Regions from separate parts of the Methylomusa anaerophila genome, predicted to be linked through region 3. Evidence: riboswitches for the same ligand, from Rfam matches in the RefSeq annotation. Region 3 holds a riboswitch; each other region holds the start of a gene.
What was found. Region 3 has a riboswitch for cobalamin ahead of cobT (nicotinate-nucleotide--dimethylbenzimidazole phosphoribosyltransferase). Riboswitches for the same ligand answer to the same signal wherever they lie in the genome.
Positions count from the first base shown of each region.

Region 1: it holds a riboswitch for cobalamin, as region 3 does, so the genes downstream of both, cbiD (cobalt-precorrin-5B (C(1))-methyltransferase CbiD) here and cobT (nicotinate-nucleotide--dimethylbenzimidazole phosphoribosyltransferase) in region 3, are expected to answer to the same signal.
Region 2: it holds a riboswitch for cobalamin, as region 3 does, so the genes downstream of both, MAMMFC1_RS14080 (precorrin-8X methylmutase) here and cobT (nicotinate-nucleotide--dimethylbenzimidazole phosphoribosyltransferase) in region 3, are expected to answer to the same signal.

Region 1 is NZ_AP018449.1:4,307,910-4,314,659, reverse strand. Features, by position in the region: gene MAMMFC1_RS19790 (ChbG/HpnK family deacetylase) at 1-30, shown strand, start outside; gene MAMMFC1_RS19785 (NAD-dependent epimerase/dehydratase family protein) at 54-989, shown strand; gene MAMMFC1_RS19780 (ArnT family glycosyltransferase) at 1,107-2,648, shown strand; gene MAMMFC1_RS19775 (ArnT family glycosyltransferase) at 2,655-4,274, shown strand; cobalamin riboswitch at 4,361-4,534, shown strand; gene cbiD (cobalt-precorrin-5B (C(1))-methyltransferase CbiD) at 4,692-5,795, shown strand; gene cbiE (precorrin-6y C5,15-methyltransferase (decarboxylating) subunit CbiE) at 5,765-6,409, shown strand; gene cbiT (precorrin-6Y C5,15-methyltransferase (decarboxylating) subunit CbiT) at 6,406-6,750, shown strand, end outside.
Region 2 is NZ_AP018449.1:3,141,771-3,148,520, reverse strand. Features, by position in the region: gene MAMMFC1_RS14090 (carbon-nitrogen hydrolase family protein) at 1-515, opposite strand, end outside; gene MAMMFC1_RS14085 (TonB-dependent receptor plug domain-containing protein) at 575-2,566, opposite strand; gene MAMMFC1_RS14080 (precorrin-8X methylmutase) at 2,831-3,478, opposite strand; cobalamin riboswitch at 3,645-3,827, opposite strand; gene MAMMFC1_RS14075 (hypothetical protein) at 3,855-4,193, opposite strand; gene MAMMFC1_RS14070 (adenosylcobinamide amidohydrolase) at 4,265-5,425, opposite strand; gene MAMMFC1_RS14065 (ABC transporter permease) at 5,512-6,726, opposite strand; gene MAMMFC1_RS14060 (ABC transporter ATP-binding protein) at 6,733-6,750, opposite strand, start outside.
Region 3 is NZ_AP018449.1:816,379-823,128, reverse strand. Features, by position in the region: gene nifJ (pyruvate:ferredoxin (flavodoxin) oxidoreductase) at 1-2,670, shown strand, start outside; gene cobT (nicotinate-nucleotide--dimethylbenzimidazole phosphoribosyltransferase) at 2,850-3,914, opposite strand; gene cobT (nicotinate-nucleotide--dimethylbenzimidazole phosphoribosyltransferase) at 3,946-4,980, opposite strand; cobalamin riboswitch at 5,113-5,299, opposite strand; gene MAMMFC1_RS22580 (cache domain-containing protein) at 5,777-6,538, opposite strand; partial or broken gene MAMMFC1_RS22830 (methyl-accepting chemotaxis protein) at 6,565-6,700, opposite strand.

The sequences.
Region 1 (6,750 bases), 1.3 Mb from region 3:
GAATTGATATCATTTAAGGATTTAACATAATCAGAGGAGGAGTCGATAGTAGTATGAAAGTACTAGTTACCGGCGGAGCAGGTTTTATAGGCTCACATGTTATTGATATCTTGCTTTCTAAGGGTTGTCAGGTAGTCATTATTGATAATTTAAGTACAGGTTTGCGCGAAAACATAAATAACAGGGCAAAATTTATTGAAATGGATATTTTATCTGATCAAATCCTTAATGTTTTCCAACAGGAAAAGTTTGATCACGTAATACATTTGGCTGCACAGACGACTGTAGCTTATTCCCTTGAACATCCAGATGAAGATTGTAATATCAATATAGCCGGTACGGTACAAATTTTAGAAGCTTGCCGTAAAACTCAAGTCCGCCGGGTTGTATTTGCATCCAGTGCCGCCGTGTATGGCGACACTACCCAACTGCCAATTACGGAAAATGCGCCAATTCAGCCTAGCTCTTTTTACGGCTTGAGTAAATGGACTGTTGAGTGTTACCTAAGTCTTTACCATCGGTTTTATGGCCTGAATTATGCTGCTTTGCGCTTCGCGAATGTTTACGGAGAACGCCAAGGCGATAGGGGAGAAGGCGGCGTCATCAGCATTTTTATCAGAAAAATTCAACAAAATGAGCCGGTAAATATTTTTGGGGACGGAGGTCAGACGCGTGATTTCATTTACGCCGGTGATGTTGCCGAAGCTATATATCTGGCACTTATTAACCCGCAAATGTGTCTCAACCGGGTATACAATATCAGTACGCAAACCCAAACGTCTGTGAATACCCTGGTAGAAATACTGTCGCAAGCTTCGGGGAAGACTGTTAAAAAAGTTTATGGTCCGCCGCGGGATGGCGATATTTACCATTCGATGCTTGACAATAGCGCTGCGTTGTACAATCTTGGCTGGAAGCCGAAATTGAGTCTGGCGGCAGGCTTGCACAGAACTTATCTGAGTAAAATAGGTAAAATGAGTAAAAATTAAAAAAAACTATTTACATATGCCGCATTGAATTGACATCCGGGTATTAGGATAAACTGAGGATAATTTCAATTCTTTAATACGTTCCCTATAGCTGCCTAAAAGATCGGAGGCTTGACTGTGTTCAGGTATACAGGAACGGATATTCTGATCCTAGCAATTGTTTCGTCTGTCATCATGTTTACCAATTTAGGCGGGACGCCGTTGCTTGACCCTGATGAGCCGGTATATGCTCAGACTTCTAAAGAGATGATACAATATAACGACTATATTTCTCCCCAAATTTTTGGTGAATACTGGTATGATAAGCCCCCTATGTATTACTGGCTGGTGGCGGCAGCATATAATATCTTTGGCATCAACGAGTTTTCCGCCCGGTTTCCTTCTGCTTTCCTCGCCGTGGCCGGAGTATTGGTACTGTATCTATTCGGCCGGGAGTTATTTTCCCGGCGGGCGGCGATGACCGGAGCACTTGTTTTGGCGACAAGCATCGAATATTTTTATTTAGGAAAGGCAGCCGTAACCGATATTACTTTTAATTTTTGTTTAATGGTATCCTTGCTATCTTTTATTACCAAAAGATATTATTTGTTTTATATATTTGCCGGATTGGCTACAGTTACCAAGGGACCTATAGGATTACTGTTTCCGGGAATAATCATCTTTCTGTACCTGCTTTGTAACCGGAGTTTCCGGAAATTAGGCGATATGAAGCTTTCCGCCGGCATTATTATATGCAGTGTCGTTGCTTTACCATGGTACATAGCCATGTATCAGATTCACGGCAACGCTTTTATTGAAACTTTTCTGGGACTTAACAATGTAATCCGGTTTACTTCGCCTGAGCACCCCGAGGGAATGTTGTGGTATTATTTCGTTCCGGTACTTATTATTGGTTTTTTTCCCTGGACAGCCATTTTGGTCCAGTCAATTTGGGCATCTTTAACGAAAAGCAATTATGAACAGCGGACGAAATTAATCTTTCTTATTATCTGGACCGCCTCTATCTTTTTGTTTTTTTCTGTTTCCCGGACCAAATTGATTTCCTACATATTGCCGATGTTTCCACCATTAGCTCTTATCGTCGGTTGGTATATAGATACCTTATGGGCGCATTGGTGGGAACGAAACACAGGTTGGGCCATCCTCCTGGCGGCTTTGTACCTGCTACTTAGTACCGGAATGTTTTTGGTTATCAGGCTTATGCCGGAACTAACCACTGGAATAATTGTTTCGGCAATTCTATTCGGTATTATGACCATTGTTTCCGTTTCATTTATTTGGCAGGGGAATTATGGACGGGCTTTAAAAACACAGGTTATCGGGATGACGTTATTTTCGATTGTCTTGATAACCGTGGTGTTCTCTGCCGCAGCGCCAAGATTTGCAACCAAAAACATTGCCCGAGAATTTGCCATGGCTTATGACGGACAATCGCCGGTTTATATCACTAAATTTTTACATCCGGGATTTACTTTTTATGCCGGTATTTACGGGCGGGAAATCAAAGACGGCGGTGAGCTGTCAGAAGCGCTGAACTTTCCCGGTAAGGCTTATTTTATCGTGAGACAGCCAGAATATTTGCGGTTACCGGCAAATGAACAGCAAGTGCTGTCTATTATGGCTCAAACGGATGAAAAAATGGTGCTTATGAAAAAATAATGGAAGGTGGGGAACGAGTCAGAGATGCCAAGCAGCTATTACAAGACGTTAATTTTCTTTCTGGCGCTATGTTCTTATATCATTTTTAATGGCAATGTACCGATCACCGATCCGGTGGAGTCGAATTATGCCCTTACTGCCAAGGAAATGGTGGAAAGTAATAACTGGCTGTCACCGCAAATATATGGTCAGTACTGGTTTGATAAGCCCATATTGATTTACTGGCTTATTGCCTTAAGTTATAAAGTATTTGGCGTAGGAGAATTTGCGGCTCGTTTCCCAGCCGCAGTTTTCAGTGCCGCCAGTGTCAGCTTGGTATACTGGTTTTCAGTGAAAATTTACCAGAATCGTCAAATAGGTTTATTGGCGGCGCTGGTTTTAGCCACATCCCTTGAATTTTGGGTATTGGCGCATATGATTATTACTGATGCGGTACTATTTTTCTTTACCAGTGCAGCCATGTCTACATTCTTTTTTGGTATGACAGAAAAAAGAACCAAATGGTACCTGATGGCCTATGCGTCAATGGGATTCGCGGCACTGACAAAAGGTCCGGTTGGTATCGTTTTGCCGGCACTTATAGTCTTAATGTATATCTTTGTCCGGAATCAATGGCAGCAACTTCGACATATGCATATTTTTGCCGGTATAGGCGTGTTGTTGGCTGTGGCGGCCCCGTGGTATTTCACAATGTACCTGCTCCATGGGCAACAATTCATAGATACATTTTTGGGACTCCATAATTATATAAGGGCTACTGTGGCGGAGCACCCGAAAGATAATGTACTTTACTATTATTTTGTATTATTCCCCGTTAGCCTAATGCCATGGACCGGCATATTCTTCCTAATGCTGGGGAAGGCAAAAAGGTCTTTAAGGTCACCGGTGGAAAGCTATTTATACATTTGGCCGGCGGTAATTTTAGTTTTTTATACCGCCATGGCAACAAAATATCCTACCTATGTATTTCCAGCGTTATTTCCCGTTGCAGTACTAATAGCCAGTTATTTGCAATCTTTGCATCAGAGAAAAAACAGGCGGACTTGGCTCTGGCTTTCCGTACCGGCAATAGTACTGTTCGGTGCGGTTGTGTATGGCACAACTCTATTGCCGCCGGAAAAGAATTGGCTGCCGTTGTATGTTGCCGTTTGCGTGAGCATAATCAGCGTTATTTGGGTTCAAACAAAGGGAAATATCTGCCGGTTGCCGCTAACGGTAGCTGTAGCCGTGATTACAATAAGCTGCGTGGCGATCGGAACGGGTCTAAGTTCTTTGGCTAATTCCAAATCAGCCAAACCGTTAGCTTATATTTTACCTAGGAACGCAATCATTGGCTCATTGGGAGAATATGCCACTTCCATGGTTTTTTACAGTGGACATATTATGCCTCGCCTGGTTGTTGATGAACAAGAATTGGCACAACGGGGGACTTGGTCTGGTAAATATACCATGCCCACCGAGCATTTGGACAGCTTTGTCGCCCGGAATAGCGGTGATTCCCCAATTTTTATTTTAGTAAAATCAAAGGATTTGTCACAAATTAAAGACTCGGCATCTTTTGCCAATTTTGTTCCTGTTGCCAGTCATGGCAATATGACTCTTTACCGCAAAAAGGATGAAATATAGAATTGTTGAAAACAAATTTCGCATTAATTGCAGACACCAGCAGGAAATTAGTAATTAAGATGGAATATAAGTATGTTATAAAAGTTGATATGTGTAAGGGAATAGGTGCTTTGCGCTTAATAGGGAAGTCCGGTGCAAAACCGGCGCGGTCCCGCCACTGTAATGGGGATGATGCCTTATATATGCCACTGGGATGACTGGGAAGGCTTAGGCAATTGATGAACCAGAGTCAGGAGACCTGCCTGTTCTACGACACGCCGCTAGTAGTCCGTCAAATGTTTAGACTTGGCGGATTACCGGAACCTACGGAAGATAGGCAGGTGTGGGGAGAATAATCAGACAAATGTGAAATGTGATTTGTTGAGTTTATTTACATAACCCCCTGCTATAGGGGGTTTTTTGTTGTCAGATAAAACAATGCGTCCGGGTATAACAACCGGCACTTGTGCGGCGGCGGCAGCCAAGGCAGCTGTTTTGGCTTGGCAAGGGAGACTTGATACTCACGTTGAGGTCAAAACACCGCAGGAAAAATTGATTCGGGTTGCCATTGAGAAAAGCCTGGCGATGCCCGGGGGAGGCTTAGCCAGTGTAATAAAGGATGCCGGCGACGATCCTGACATTACCAACGGCGTGAGAATTGACGTTCAAGTTAGGATTTCCGACTGCCCGGACATCATAATTCAGGCCGGCGAAGGGGTGGGAGTAGTAACAAAACCAGGGTTATCCGTGCCGGTAGGGCTGCCTGCGGTGAATGAAGGACCTAAAAAAATGATTATAACTGCCATAAGAGACGTACTACCAAGGGATAAAGGCGCCATAGTCACTATATCCATTCCAGGCGGTGAAGAACTGGCGAAAAGAACCTTAAATCCGGTATTGGGAATTGCCGGGGGGTTATCCATTATCGGCACAACCGGTATTGTTGAGCCCATGTCGGAAGAAGCTTTCAAAAACTCGCTGGTGCCCCAAATAAGTGTGGTAAAAGCATTGGGATATCAGGATATAGTCTTTGTACCGGGAAAAATCGGACAAGATATAGCTGTTAATCAATACGGTTTGCCGGAAGAAGCCATTGTTCAAACCAGCAATTTTATCGGCCATATGCTGGAAAATGCTGCCAAGCTGGGTGTGAAAAGGGTGTTGTTGTTCGGGCATTTAGGAAAAATCGTAAAAGTATCTGCCGGTATATTTCATACTCATAATCGCATGGCGGACGCGAGGCTGGAAACCATTGCCGCTTATCTGGCGGTTGAAGGCGCCCCGCAAGCTGTGATAAAAGAGATTATGGAATGTACGACTACAGAGGCTGCTATGCCGATTATAGAGCGATATAATTTTAACGCGGTTTACAATCTACTGGCCACGCGGGCAAGTTTACGGGCCGAGCGGTATGTTTTCAGCGATCTGACGGTAGGGACGGCAGTTGTGACACTTAAAGGCAAAATATTGGGGCTTGATCAAGCAGCTCGGGACATTGGAGGAACACTAGGTTGGAACATGACAGAGCTAACCACAGGGTAATAGTAGTGGGCATTGGTCCGGGAGCGCCGGACTATGTGCTGCCTGTAGCAAGCAGGATAATCAATAACGCCGCAGTGCTAGTGGGAAGTAATCGGGCCCTCGCTACTTTCGCGAAAAAAAATGGTCAAGAAACCCGGCAAATTGATAAAGACATAGGAGGGGTGCTCTCTTTTATTGCGGCAAAGCTTGCTGCCACGGATGTGGTGGTCATGGTATCCGGCGACCCGGGATTTTATAGTTTGCTGGCGGCACTAAAACAGGAGTTCCCGGAACCCAGAATTCAGGTCGTTCCCGGGATCAGCTCGGTTCAGCTGGCATTCGCCCGCATTGGTGAGTTATGGCAGGATGCAGACTTAATTAGTATGCATGGACGCCTGCCGGAAGATGAAAAACTATCCTACCGCCAGGGGAAAAAGCTTGGAATACTTACAGATCAAAAGCATAATCCAAGTTATATTGCCAACGTACTGCTGACCGGCGGCTGGCCGCCGGCTAGCTTGGTGTGGCTTTGCGCCGCTCTGTCTTATCCGGAGGAAAAAGTATTGGCTCTATCTTTGGAAGATACAGTTGATATTAGTGGGTTTGACCACTGTGTAATGGTGGTGAGAGGATGAGAGTATACAATCCCGGTATTGCCGATGATGATTTTATTCGGGGCGATATTCCTATGACTAAAGCGGAGATAAGGATACTTACATTATCTAAAGCTAAAATCAGGTACAGTGATATCATCATTGATATTGGGGCAGGTACAGGCTCATTATCGGTGGAGGCGGCTTTAATGGCGCCACAAGGGCATGTTACTGCCATTGAGAGAAAAGAAGAAGGAATCAAACTGATTAAAGCCAATGCCGTCCGCTTTGGAGTTGAAAACCTTGAGCCGGTATTGGGGGAAGCCCCTGAGGCTCTTAGCGGACATAAAGAAGCTGATGTTATCTTAGTTGGCGGCAGTGGC
Region 2 (6,750 bases), 2.3 Mb from region 3:
GCTACGATAACCCGGGCACCTTTGGCTTGCAACACCTGGGCGTGTTCAGGGTACCAAAGATCGGCGCACACCAAAACTCCGGCTTTCATTTCCCGGCAATCAACGGGTTCCAGTTGCTTGCCCCTGGCCGCCCAGCCTTCGGCGCCTGTCCCATGCGCCCGAAGTTTACGGTGTCTGCCAAGTATTTCCCCGCCTGGGCCGATCACCAGGCAACTATTGAAATAGTTGCCGGTGGCTTCATCCTGTTCGGCGCAGCCTAAGAATACGGTAAGGCCGCGCTTTGCGGCCAGGCAACGGATGCCATCCAGACCGGGACAAGGCTGCACAGGTATGTTTAATGGCTCCCGGGCCGCCTCAGCCTTAAGTTTAAAGAAATATCCCTGTACCGCTGTTTCCGGAGTAACGACCCATTTCGCTCCCTGCTGAGCCGCCAAATCAATGGCCTGATGCAGCAGTTCCAAATTGCGGGCTTCCGGTCCCCCGCTTAAATCCAAATGTAAAAAAGCGACTCTCATCTTAAATCTCCTTAGAATTGATACTGAATGTCCGGTTGTTGCTGATTATTACTCGCCTTTTAAAATTTACTTTTATAACCTAAGCTGAAATTAAAGGGAGTATAGTAATATTCCGAAGTAGAATGGGAAATTATGTCTTTCCGGTTCAATACATTCTGAGCTGTAAGGATAATTTCCTGCTGCTTGCCGAGGGTATAATTCACACTCAAACTGGTTAGTAAATATGGCTTGACATCATATGATTTTGCAGTACTTGGCGTCATGACCCGATCAGCCAGATAATTGCCGGTGAGTGTAACCTTCCAGCGGTCATGTTGATAAGTTGCGCCGCCATTCACCTGCCAGCGCCCAAAGTTGCGATCCCAGTAAGGCTTATCCGTGCTTTTCGTTAAAGCATCGCCATAAGTGACGCCCCAGTTGAATGTCCAATCCTTAGGCCCGTCAACCTGGCAAGTCAACTCCACACCGGTATTTTTCATATCTTCATTCTTATAGGAATAGGTGCCGTCTGCCTGATTATAAGTGGAAGAAATATTGTCTTTGATTGTAAAACTAAAAACTGCCAATCGCCAGTTATGATTGCCGCTGTTTCTTTTCCAGCCCGCTTCGTAATGCAGGCCGGTCTGAGGCTTTAGATTAGGGTTGCCAAGCCGCCGGTCATCGTTGCTGCTGTACATTTGGGCAAAGGTCGGCATTACGAAAGACTGTCCGACACTGGTATAAATAGATTCGTTATCATTCAGCTTGTGAAGAAATTGAGCCTGCCCGCTAAAATTATCATAATTTCTCCCGTTAGGCGCGTTTGCCGTCCAGGTTTCCCTCCCGCTCAGGATTATTGTATCAGCCTTGCCTGCAGGCTGTTCCCACTGTCCGTATACCGAATAGTTGTCCCGCTGATAATCCAGGGTATTGCTGATATTAGGGTCATAATACTCATTTTGGTAAGTAACACCCAGCAATAATTTATTGGCATGAATCATCCAGTCTTTTTGAAGATCAAAGCCGTAAGTGCTGCTTCTGCTTGTTTCACTTGTTTTTTTAGGATACCCGGCGGCGGAGCCTGATGAAGAATAGTAGTCTGTCCCTAAGGTGTTCATCGTTTTATAGTTATAATACAGCGATCCCTTTATATGATCCTGGTCATACTGCAGCTGGACAAAATCCTTTTCATCCGTATATACCCTGCTGTATCTTGTCTTGCCAATCAGATTCGCAGCATAGCCTGTCCCGAACTTATAGTCGTAAAGCGACTCTGAGCTATTATGGCTGTATAGCAACGATACGGCTTTACTAAACTGGTAAGAAAGCGTCTGATTATTGCGCTCCAGCCCGGGAAAAAACATGTTCATCTCTTTGCCGTTTGCTATTGATTTAGAAATATTTCCCAAGTCGCCCCATTTTTCAAAATTATAATTTAATCCCAGCTTTCCTGCCTGAAGAGTAAAACTATGGTCTTGCTGCCCATAATTGCCGCCGGAAATTTTCACAGAGTTTTGCAGGTTTTTCTTGGTAATAATGTTGATGACCCCGCCGGTAGCCTCGCTGCCGTATAGTACTGAACCGCCGCCTTTGACAATTTCAATCCTTTCGATGTTCTCGACAGGTATGTCTTCCAGATTATACAACCCACGCAGATTAAGCGGTGTGCCATTGACAAGAACAAGGGTGCCTGTTGAAACACCCCGTATTATTATCTTGGTCGTCATGGTAGTCATAGAGGCCCCGCTGGGGCCAAAAGAAGAATATGTAAGTCCTGCCGCTTGTTTTAACGCTTCCGCCACATTCCGGGCCCCTGTTGACTTAAGATCTTCATATGTATAGACACTGGTCGAAGCCGGGGTATCGATATCGCTCTTCTGATATCGTTGGGCAGTTACCATTACCTGTTCAAAGTTAAACTCCTGTTCCTCTTCCGGCGCTGCGGCATTGCTGATAGTCATGCCGGCAATGGCCATTGTGCACGAAGTAAGCGCAGCGATTGGGATTATTGCCTTCTTATTAATATTTTTAATGTTTTTTATTTTTTTAATAATCTTGGTTCTAAACGCCATTTTTATCTCCCTTTCAAAGTATAATATCAAGTCTCAATAACCTTCTTGTATTCCTGGCTGAACAACTGCGGCTACGCTGCCTGGGCCACACCGAGAACACGCTTACAGTGACGCTCGTCCCCAAAGCCAGCGCCAGAATGATGGATTTTTTATACAGTTTTTATTTTTTATACTGTTCATAATATTCTTCCGATTGCCCTTTATGAATTGCACAACCAGCACCTTGAGTCCCTCGCCCAAGCGTCATTCATCATGCGTTTTCTCCTATATAACATTATTGGATACTGTTTCTGTCATGTACCAAAGGGCGTCCAAGGCTGCTACGGCAATAGGGCTGCCTCCCTTGTTACCTAAAACAGTAATATAAGGCACAGGCGAAGCTGCGTGCAGCAAAGCTTTTGATTCTGCCGCCCCGACAAAGCCGGCAGGCACGCCGATTACCAGCGCCGGCCGGATACCGGTTCGTTCCATTAGGGTTGAAAGTTCAAACAACGCGGCCGGCGCATTGCCAATGGCAACAATAACACCGTCTAATTGCCCGCCAAACTGCCTAATGGCGGCGGACATCGCCCGGGTAATGACGCTTTTGGCAAGCCGAGCGGTTTCTTCGCTGCCAATTAAACAGTACACCTTACCGCCATAGGATGAAAGCCGCTTATTAATTCCTGTACGGACCATTTCCACATCACAATAAATATCCCGTCCTGCTGCCAAAGCAGCACACCCGGCGGTGATTGCGTCAGGATGAATCCTGATGTGTTTGGCGTAATCAGGATCACCTGCCGCATGAATAATACGGGAATACACCTTAACAGCCGCCGGTGAAAGTTCCAGTCCCAGTTCATCCAAATAGGAACCTATAATTTCCATACTGCGGGTTTCAATCAAACCAGGATCCATGATATATTCCATAATGCGCCTCCTTAAAATATAGTTATGTACAGTATCATACCAAATGAAAACTCCTGGTCATAAGACCAGGAGAGTTAAATTCAGCATGAATAAATCCTTGACACAGAGCCCTTCTAAGTCAAGAGATCTTTCACGGTAATCCCCCTCCCCATCGCTCGTGGGTACAACGGTGATTATCAGTTAGGCAGTTCTCCTGGCTCCGGATCATGGCTTACCTAAACCTTCCCAAGATGGCAGATCTCAGTGGCATATCTTAAGCTTGCTCCCCGTTACAGTGGCGGGACCGCGCCGGCATTGCACCGGACTTCCCTATTAAGTCCTTTCAGACACCTAACTTTTTTCACTATGCAGTTTAAGTAAACATGTTAATAATAAGCTATTTGCAATGATGACACTGTCCTTCAGTCTTTCCAGAGACAATATTCGCAAATATTTCATGAGCTTCTTCGGAAGATTTGCCGTTTTCGATTGCTTTCTGGGCATGAATTACGGCAGAACGGTATTTTTTGTGTGCTTCATCCTGAGGAATTTTTTCAATGTCTTTAGTGTCAAAATTCATTACTTTTCGAAAAATCTCATGAATTTTTTCTGAAGATTTCCCTGCTTCTTTCGCAAATTGAACGTGTTTCATTGCACTTTCATAACGGTGCTTCGCATGTGGATCATCGGGAAGTTGAAATTCAGGATGTTCAGGATGTTTCTTTTCATTCATCATTATTCTCACCTCATTAAAATTATCTTTTTATATATTACTCCATATAGTGGTCATATAGTCAATAGCACTCCTCAGTCCCCTTGAGAACCGGCCAGTTTTGCTCTTAATATATCGACAACCAGGCCGGACCATGCCTGAATACAGTTTTCCAGTTTCGCCTCGGCGGCGATTGCCCGCGGCAAAACACCGAATTTACCGGCAGACAGCAGCAGCAACTCATTACCGGCGGCCACGGTTTCGTCGCCGGACAACAATTGCCAGTTAAACTGATCCAGTAAATGAACATACAGGGATGTATATGTCACCAACCGGGGGTCCTTGTCCAACTGTTGCAAGCAGTCTAAAAACCGTTGTTTTTCTAGATAGCCATTTTTTTGCAAATATTCCTGATACAGTGTTTCTTCCGTCAGGCCGAACCGGTTCATGCGCCTAAGCACGCTATGCTGTTTTTGGGGTGATAATCCGGTTTGCCGGAACAAGGCTTCTTTGACTGCCTGCTTTACGGTGCGGCCGATCAGTTCACCTAATTTGGAATGTTTGCCGGCATCCTCCAAATATAGTGGCGAACCCGGATTGGCAATTATTATTGTTTGGTCGGTCCCCGAACCTGTCGCCAGTCCGCTGGAATACTTGCTGCCGGCCATTAATTCCTGCAGCGCCGCCGTTTTGGCTTCGGTACAGGTAACCAGCGCTCTGGCCAATGTACCGGGCGGTATATCGGCGTCAATTACCAGCATGATGTTGATGGTACCCGGTTTATGCAGCCGGGTTTTTTGTCCCGGATTAAAATACTCAGCCGGATCACCTACCCGGCCGCCGTTTTCTTCCACCCCGCCGGTCGCTATGGCGGTTACGGTTAGTGTTTGGTAGCTTGCCGACTGAATGGCGACATTGTCCATGGATGCGCCCGTTCCCATGCCGGACACCCTGTCAGGGTCAAGTCCCAAATTCCTTGCCACTCCCTGCATATACTCCGGATAGGAATCCGCGTTCATAACGGCGTCCTTCATGTCATGATTAAATATTGCTTTTAAGTCTTCACGGTATCCTCCGTTTATTACCGAAGTGCCAAGAACCGTGCGGGGCTGTTTAAAAGCAATGACGACGCAGGTATTCTGCCGGTAAACCGGATCACCTGTTGATAAAGTATATAATTCTATTCTTTCATTGCCGGCACAAGGAACAACACTGCAATAAAAAATCAATATCAGCAATATGTACAGCTTTCTCATTTTGTTTCTCCCACCTAACTAAAATTCAATTCCTCTTTGCGCATTTATCCCCTATGGAATGTTTCAAACATACTGCCTCCTTGTTCTTATTCATATCGCAGCGCCTCAATCGGGTCCAAAAGAGCGGCTTTCCGCGCCGGATAAAGGCCAAAGAATAAGCCGATGCCGACAGAGAAGCCAAAAGCCAGAAAAATCGAAGCAAATGAAATTACAGTGTTCCAGTGGGCGACGGCGGCAATGATACGGGAACCGGCAATACCCAGGCCAATGCCCATAATGCCGCCGGTCACGCCGATGACTCCCGCCTCGATTAAGAACTGGAACAGGATGTTGCGATAAGTGGCGCCAAGAGCTTTGCGGATGCCAATCTCCCGGGTACGTTCGGTAACTGATACCAGCATAATGTTCATAATGCCAATACCGCCCACCAACAGCGAGATGGCGGCAATGTTTCCCAAGAGCAGCGTTATCGTTTTGGAAGTCTCATCCGCCGTCGCCATAATCGACGTCAGGTTGCGGACGGTAAAATCATCGGTCGTGTTGGCGGCGATACGGTGGCGCGTGCGCAACAGGCCGGTAATGTCAGCCTGCACCTGGTCGATAACATCGGCGCCGGCGGCTGTAACGCTGATACTGTTCAAATACGTAATGCCCATCACCCGTTCCTGGGCGGTGGTAATCGGAATAACCGCTAAGTCGTCCAAATCATGCCCGGAAGGCGATTGTCCCTTAGCTTCCAGCACACCGATCACCCGAAAGGGCGCTTTGTTGATGCGCACCGTCTTACCTACCGGATTAATCTCGCCAAACAAATTGTCGGCCGCTACTTTGCCGAGAACCATCACCCGCGCCCGGGTATCCACATCCTTGAAAGTAAAAAAAGTTCCCTTTTCCAGGTTAAAATTCCTCACACCAATAAATTCAGGCGTCGTCCCTTGCACCAAGGTCACCCAGTTCTTGTTGCCGTACACCACCTGGTACTGGCGGAAAACGCCTGGCGCCACCAATCCCACTCCCGGTATTTCCCGGGCAATGGCCTGGGAGTCCCTGAGCGTCAGGCTGATGTTCGAGCCGGCGGCCATGCGCACCCCGGTTGGAGATGTGGCGCCGGGTGAAACCATCAGAAGATTGCTGCCCAGTCCGGCAAGGGACTTTTGGACATTCTCCCGCACGCCCATACCGATGGACACCATGGCAATAACAGCGCCGACGCCGATAATTATACCCAACATGGTGAGAGTGGAACGAAGCTTGTTGGCTTTAAGACTTTCCAGGGCAATCAGCAGACTTTCCCATATCATCTAAGATCACCCCTGTCTTGTTTC
Region 3 (6,750 bases):
AAAGGAGAAAAAGTTGGCTTGCTGACCGTTCACCTTTATCGTCCTTTCTCACTGGAACACTTCTTCCGATACATCCCGCAAACTGTCAAGAAAATCGCCGTGCTCGACCGTACCAAAGAACCCGGTTCCATTGGCGAGCCGCTGTATCTCGATGTTAAAAGCGCTTTCTACGGGAGGGATTTCCAGCCCGTTATCGTTGGCGGCCGCTATGGCTTAGGGTCTAAAGATATTGTTCCGGCCCACATTATCCCCATCTTTGACAACCTCAAGCTGGCTCAACCGCAAGACCGCTTTACGGTCAGCATTGTTGACGATGTCACCCACACATCTTTGCCGGTGGGTGAAGACGTTGACACCACTCCTAAGGGGACGACAGCCTGTAAATTCTGGGGGTTAGGTTCTGACGGCACCGTAGGCGCCAATAAGAGCACTATCAAAATTATCGGTGATTATACCGATATGTATGCGCAGGGATATTTCGCCTACGACTCCAAAAAGTCTGGCGGCATTACGGTATCTCACCTGCGTTTCGGCCAACAGCCGATCAAATCGCCCTATCTCATCAACAAAGCCGACTTTGTAGCCTGTCACAACCAGTCCTATGTTTATAAATATAATGTGCTGGAGGGCCTTAAACCCGGCGGTGTATTCCTCCTAAACTGCACCTGGGATGCACGGGAACTGGAAGAGAATCTGCCGGGCGCCATGAAACGCTATATCGCCGGCAAAAATATCAGCTTCTACACCATTGATGCTGTAAGCATCGCCCAGGAACTCGGACTGGGCGGACGCATTAACATGATCATGCAGTCGGCTTTTTTCAAGCTGGCCAACATTATCCCGCTTGCCGATGCTGTTAAATATCTGAAACAAGCTGTGGTAAGCTCTTACGGCAACAAGGGCCAAAAGGTGGTGGACATGAACAACGCCGCTATCGATAAAGGTGTTGAAGCTATCGTCAAAATTACCGTACCTGCCACCTGGCAAGATGCGCAGGATGACGCTGCCGTAAGGGACAAAACGCCTGAATTCATTGAAAAGATCCTGATCCCGGTGAACCGTCAGGAAGGCGACAGCTTGCCAGTCAGCGCCTTTTTGGGCATGGAGGACGGCACCTTTCCCACCGGTACGGCCGCTTACGAAAAACGCGGCATTGCCATTGACGTGCCGGAATGGCAAACCGACAATTGTATCCAATGTAATCAATGCGCCTATGTCTGTCCCCACGCAGCCATCCGTCCTATACTGGTCAATGACGCCGAATTGAAAGCCGCTCCAGCCGGCTTCGCCGTAAAACCTGCTGCCGGCGCCAAAAACTTTAGTTTCCGCATGGCGGTTACACCCCTTGATTGCACCGGCTGCGGCAACTGCGCCCAGGTTTGTCCGGCCAAGGAAAAAGCGCTGGTTATGAAACCCATAGCCACGCAGATGAATCAAGCCGCTTTGTGGGAATATGCGATGCAAGTGTCCCCCAAGGCCAACCCCATGAGCAAAGAAACGGTGAAAGGCAGTCAGTTTGAACAGCCGCTGCTTGAATTTTCCGGCGCTTGCGCCGGCTGCGGGGAAACTCCGTACGCCAAACTTGTCACCCAATTGTTCGGCGACCGGATGATGGTTGCCAATGCCACCGGCTGTTCGTCAATCTGGGGCGCCAGCGCGCCATCCATGCCTTATACCACCAATCATCGCGGCCACGGTCCGGCTTGGGCCAATTCCCTGTTCGAGGATAACGCCGAATATGGTTTGGGCATGTTCCTCGGGGTAAAACAAGTTAGGAACGGTCTGGCGATGAAGATGGAGGCGGCCGCTAAGCTCAGTATCAGCAGTGAGCTAGAAACGGCGCTGGCTGATTGGCTGGCCAACAAAGACAACGGGGTCGGAACGCGGGAAAGAGCCGACAAGCTTATCACTTTGCTGGAAGCTGAAAAAGGCAGCGATGCGCTGCTGAATGAAATCTATAAAGACAAAGATTTCTTTGTCAAACGTTCGCAATGGATTTTCGGCGGCGACGGGTGGGCCTATGATATCGGGTTCGGCGGACTGGACCATGTGCTGGCCGCCAGCGAAGATGTCAATGTACTGGTTTTCGATACGGAAGTATATTCCAACACCGGCGGACAATCCTCCAAAGCCACTCCGGCCGCGGCCATCGCTAAATTTGCGGCCAGCGGCAAAACAACCAAGAAAAAGGACCTGGGGATGATGGCCGTGAGCTATGGCTATGTTTATGTGGCGCAGATCTGCATGGGGGCTGACAAAAAGCAGACTTTGCAGGCCATCGCCGAGGCCGAAGCCTATCCGGGACCTTCGCTGCTCATCGCTTACTCGCCTTGCATCAACCATGGACTAAAAGCCGGTATGGGCAACAGCCAGCTGGAAGCCAAGCGAGCCGTCGAAGCCGGCTACTGGGCGATGTACCGCTATAATCCAGCCCTGAAAGATATGGGCAAAAACCCGTTCCGGCTGGACTCCCCGGAACCTACCGCCGACTTTAAGCAATTCCTCATGGGAGAAGTGCGGTATTCCTCCCTTAAGCAGCAGTTCCCCGCCCAAGCCGACGCGCTGTTTGATAAAACAGCCAAAGATGCGGCTGAAAGATTGGATACCTACAAGCGCTTGGCGAAAATGTATGATGAATTGTCGTCGGAGGCAGCCGCTTCCAAAGAATAACAGATCTCTATATTAATGCAGGAAATCATCCAACTTTATAGAATAAAAAAATGGCCATAATGGCCATAAAATGTATTTCTATTTTACCTTCGAAGCTATCGAAGGTATTTTTTATTTTTAATCAATTCAATTATGGCTATGCCGGCAACGACTATCAAAACAGCGGAGCGGGCGATGAACTAGTCCTTAACATCCTTGCTTTGTTTCAAAGCGCCCGGACCGTCCTGGGCCACAGGTACTTCCGCTTCGCCGAAGGTTTTCATATCGTTTAACACATGCAGGGAAGCATTAATCAGCGACATTCCCAAAGCAGCGCCCGTTCCCGCACCCAGTCTCATGTCAAGATAGATATAGGCCGGTATACCGATAATATCCAGCGCCGCCTGATGTGCCGGTTCAACGGCAAAGTGGGATCCCACCAGGTAGCTTTTAACTGCCGGAGCCATTTTCACAGCGATAAGGGCGGCCGCACCGGTAGCCAAGCCGTCTAACACTACTGCCGCTCCGCCCGCGGCGGCCCCCAGTATCACTCCTGCCAAACCGGCAATCTCCAGACCACCGACTTTACTTAACACATCAAGGGGATCATTTTTGTCCGGAGCATTGACTGCTAATGCCCTCGCCAGTACCTGGAGCTTCTTGCCGTCCCCGGCCAATTCGGCCAGCGGCTGCGGACTATAGCAGGCGATAATTGCCGTGCTTGCCGTTGTGCCGGCCATACTTATTTCACCTAAGCCCAAAACCCGTGAGCCCCTGGCTATTTCCTCGCCGGCTGTTTTTATTCCCGCTTCAATAGCTTGGACGGCCTGTTCCCGGGTCATTGCCGCTTCTTGCGCCATATTTTTCGTCCCGTAGGCGATCTTTTGGCGGTGGACTCGCGGCAGCGGCGGTAAGTCTGCCGCTACACCCACATCCACGATAACCAGATTAGCGCCAACATGATCGGCAAACACATTGATAGCGGCGCCCCCGTTGCAAAGGCTGCCGATGGTGCCCGCAGTTGTTTCCTGCGGATAGGCACTTGGTTCCTCCGCAGCCACTCCATGATCACCGGCCATGAGAATAATGCTTTTAGGCAAGGTCCGGGGTCTTGGGTTGCCGGTAATTCCGGCCATTTGACAGGCCAGGTGTTCAAAATGATGCAGGCTGCCAAGGGGTTTTGTCAGGTTATCAAGTCTTACCTGGCACTTTTCCATTGCCTGGACATCTAAGGGTTTTATCTGAGTAATTACGTCTTCCAACATTAATATATCCTCCTCAATATCCTCCTAAGAATTAAGAATTCAGATCCAAGTTATGCAACACTTTAATTGCCACATTTAGCATATCTACTACTACTGAAGCCCCGATGGCTTCCCCCAGACGCACCCCCATATCCAGGCAGGCTTTCAGATTGAGCAATTTTAGAGCAATAATATGCGCCGGCTCACCGGATAAGTGAGAAGCAAGCATATATTCCTTGCTCAAGGGATGAATGGCATTGGCAATTAATGCCGCCGCCGTGGTGTTAAGACCGTCAATGACAACAGCACAGTGGTTGGCTGCCGATCCGAGAACAACACCGGCCAAGGCGCCGATCTCAAAACCGCCTACCTTGGACAATACGTCTATTCCGTCCGCGGCATCCGGCTTGTTTACGGTTAGGGCGCGGCGGACGACATCGATTTTCACCTTCAGCCGGCTGTCGGATATGCCTGTGCCCCGGCCGGTGACCTGTTCGGGCGCAAGTCCGGTAAAAGCGGCGACAATAGCTGCACTGGCGGTAGTATTGCCGATTCCCATTTCACCAAGGCTAAAACAGGTATAACCCTGCCGGACCCGGTCGTTCACAATTTCGATTCCTGTTTCTATGGCCTGGATAGCCTGCTCACGCGTCATAGCCGGTCCCTGGGTAAAGTCCTGGGTGCCGTAGGCAATTTTGCGGTGCCACAGCCCGGCAACATGGGATAAATCGCCGGCCACTCCCATGTCCGCCACTACCATGTTCGCCCGGCAAAAATTGGCGAAAGCATTGGCACTGCCGCCTTTGGCCAGCAGATAGTTGGCAGTCATCTGCAGCGTTGTTTCCACCGGATAAGCACTGATCCCGTGTTTGGCGACCCCATGGTCGGCGGAAGTTATAACCATGCAGTTGCGTACCAATTCCGGCTGTGATTGCCGCAGTATGCCCGCATACTGTCTTACCATGCCCTCCAGGCGGCCAAGACTTCCTTTTGGCTTTATCTGGCTGTCCAACCGGGCTTGTACCTCTTCCATTACGACTGTGTCCGGAGCAGAAATTTTTGACAGTGTCTCTGGTAATATACCCATAACTTATTCCAACCCCCATTTTTTGCTTATTTATTCTGGTGTTCAGAACATTCAGAACCTTATAGCCAAATTTAAAAAATAAAAGGCTTCTTTGGATATTATCCAAAAAAGCCTTCTTTTCCATGAAGAACTTTGTTAAAACGGATAAAGGCAGGTCTCCTGGCTCCCGGTTCATTGACTGTTTACGCCTTCCCCTTGCGAGTGGCCTTGTAAAGTCTTCCCGGTACAGTGGCGGGCCCGCGCTAGCGGCATAAGCATCATGCCTAGACTTCCCTATTATCCTCCAGTCGGCTGGAGGCACCTTTTCCGTGAATAATATGTAATTTGTAACTATTATAACAGAGCCGTAGCAGTTACGTCAAGCCAGGCTGAAACCAATATATATTGCACTATTTATATGATGATGAAGTGTTTGAACGTACCTATGAACTTACTCCAGAATACGGCATACTGCTTTCAGTGATAACGAAAAGTAGCGCGCATTTTCAGCAGTGGCTTGAGGTTCTCCCTTTTTATAGTAATATAAAGATAGAAGGAGTAGAATTTTATGCCAGGTGATTGCACTGGCTAAATATCGGTTGGGTAAAGCTAAGACAGTATCAAAACGCTGTCCGTTTTATTAAGATGATAGAAGATGTTCTGGGTAGCATACTGAAGGAAAATGACCAATCCTAAAGGAGGATTGAAGGCTAAGAATCGTCTTTGCTATGGCAAAGCTGGAAATGCAAAGAACTTGCGAATTTCGCAGGTTCTTTGCATTAGAAAGGTTTTATTATAAAAAAAGCAGAAAGTCTCTCTAGTTTAACCCGGCCTGTATTTTTTCGTTAACGACAACAGACCACTGTTTACCCGGATAAGCATTGTATCCTTTAGTGTGGGCAAAACCCCATATTTGTGTTTTTCCGTTTGCCTCCTTTTCTAACGTATAACCGTACATTTCACCGGCAATGGCTTTGCCGACGGCTTCCAGGTGCTGTAGGCTGGTAGATAAAATACCGGCGCGGTTTTTAGATGCAATTACAAGGCCGTCTTTATTCACAACGAAAATATCACCGGTACTGCCAATTCTGGCTGATTCAATGATGTCATAAATGAAATTCCAATTGAAACGGGTAGTGAATATTCCCAGAATATTGCCTGTTTCGTCTTTGACCGGACAGGAGTAGGAAATGGTATGTCCACCTGCGGAAGCTGAGTAGTACATGTCACTAACATATACGTTTTTCCCGTTTATGGTTTGTTGAAACCATTCCCTGCCGGACATGTCTTGTCCTACAATTTCCTGGTTCACTCCTGTGGCAACAACCTTGCCTTGTAAGTCTAGCAGATAGAGGTCATAGTATACCTCGTAGATGTCTACCGTATTTTTCATAAAGGAAGTAGCCAGGCTGATATTTTCTTCATTGGGGTGTTTCAAGCAAAGGATAATCTTCTCGAATGTTGCCCATGCTTGTACGTCACAGTTGCGTTCGAACAAATTACGGTCAATTTTGTCAATAGTGTCAAAAGCGACATCCGCTGTCCTTACGGCAATTACTTCATTAGCTTTTGTATGCATATTACTGATTAGTACTCTGCTTTCTTTAGTGGCTGTAAAACTTCTTTCGGCTAATTTTTTAATTTCGTCGGCTACAACCCCAAAGCCTCGCCCGGCATCTCCTGCTCTGGCGGCTTCAATAGCCGAGTTTAATGACAGCAAATTGGTCTGTTTACTAATATCCTCGATAGTGCGGACAATGTCCCGTACTTTTTGGTTCGCTTCTGTCATTT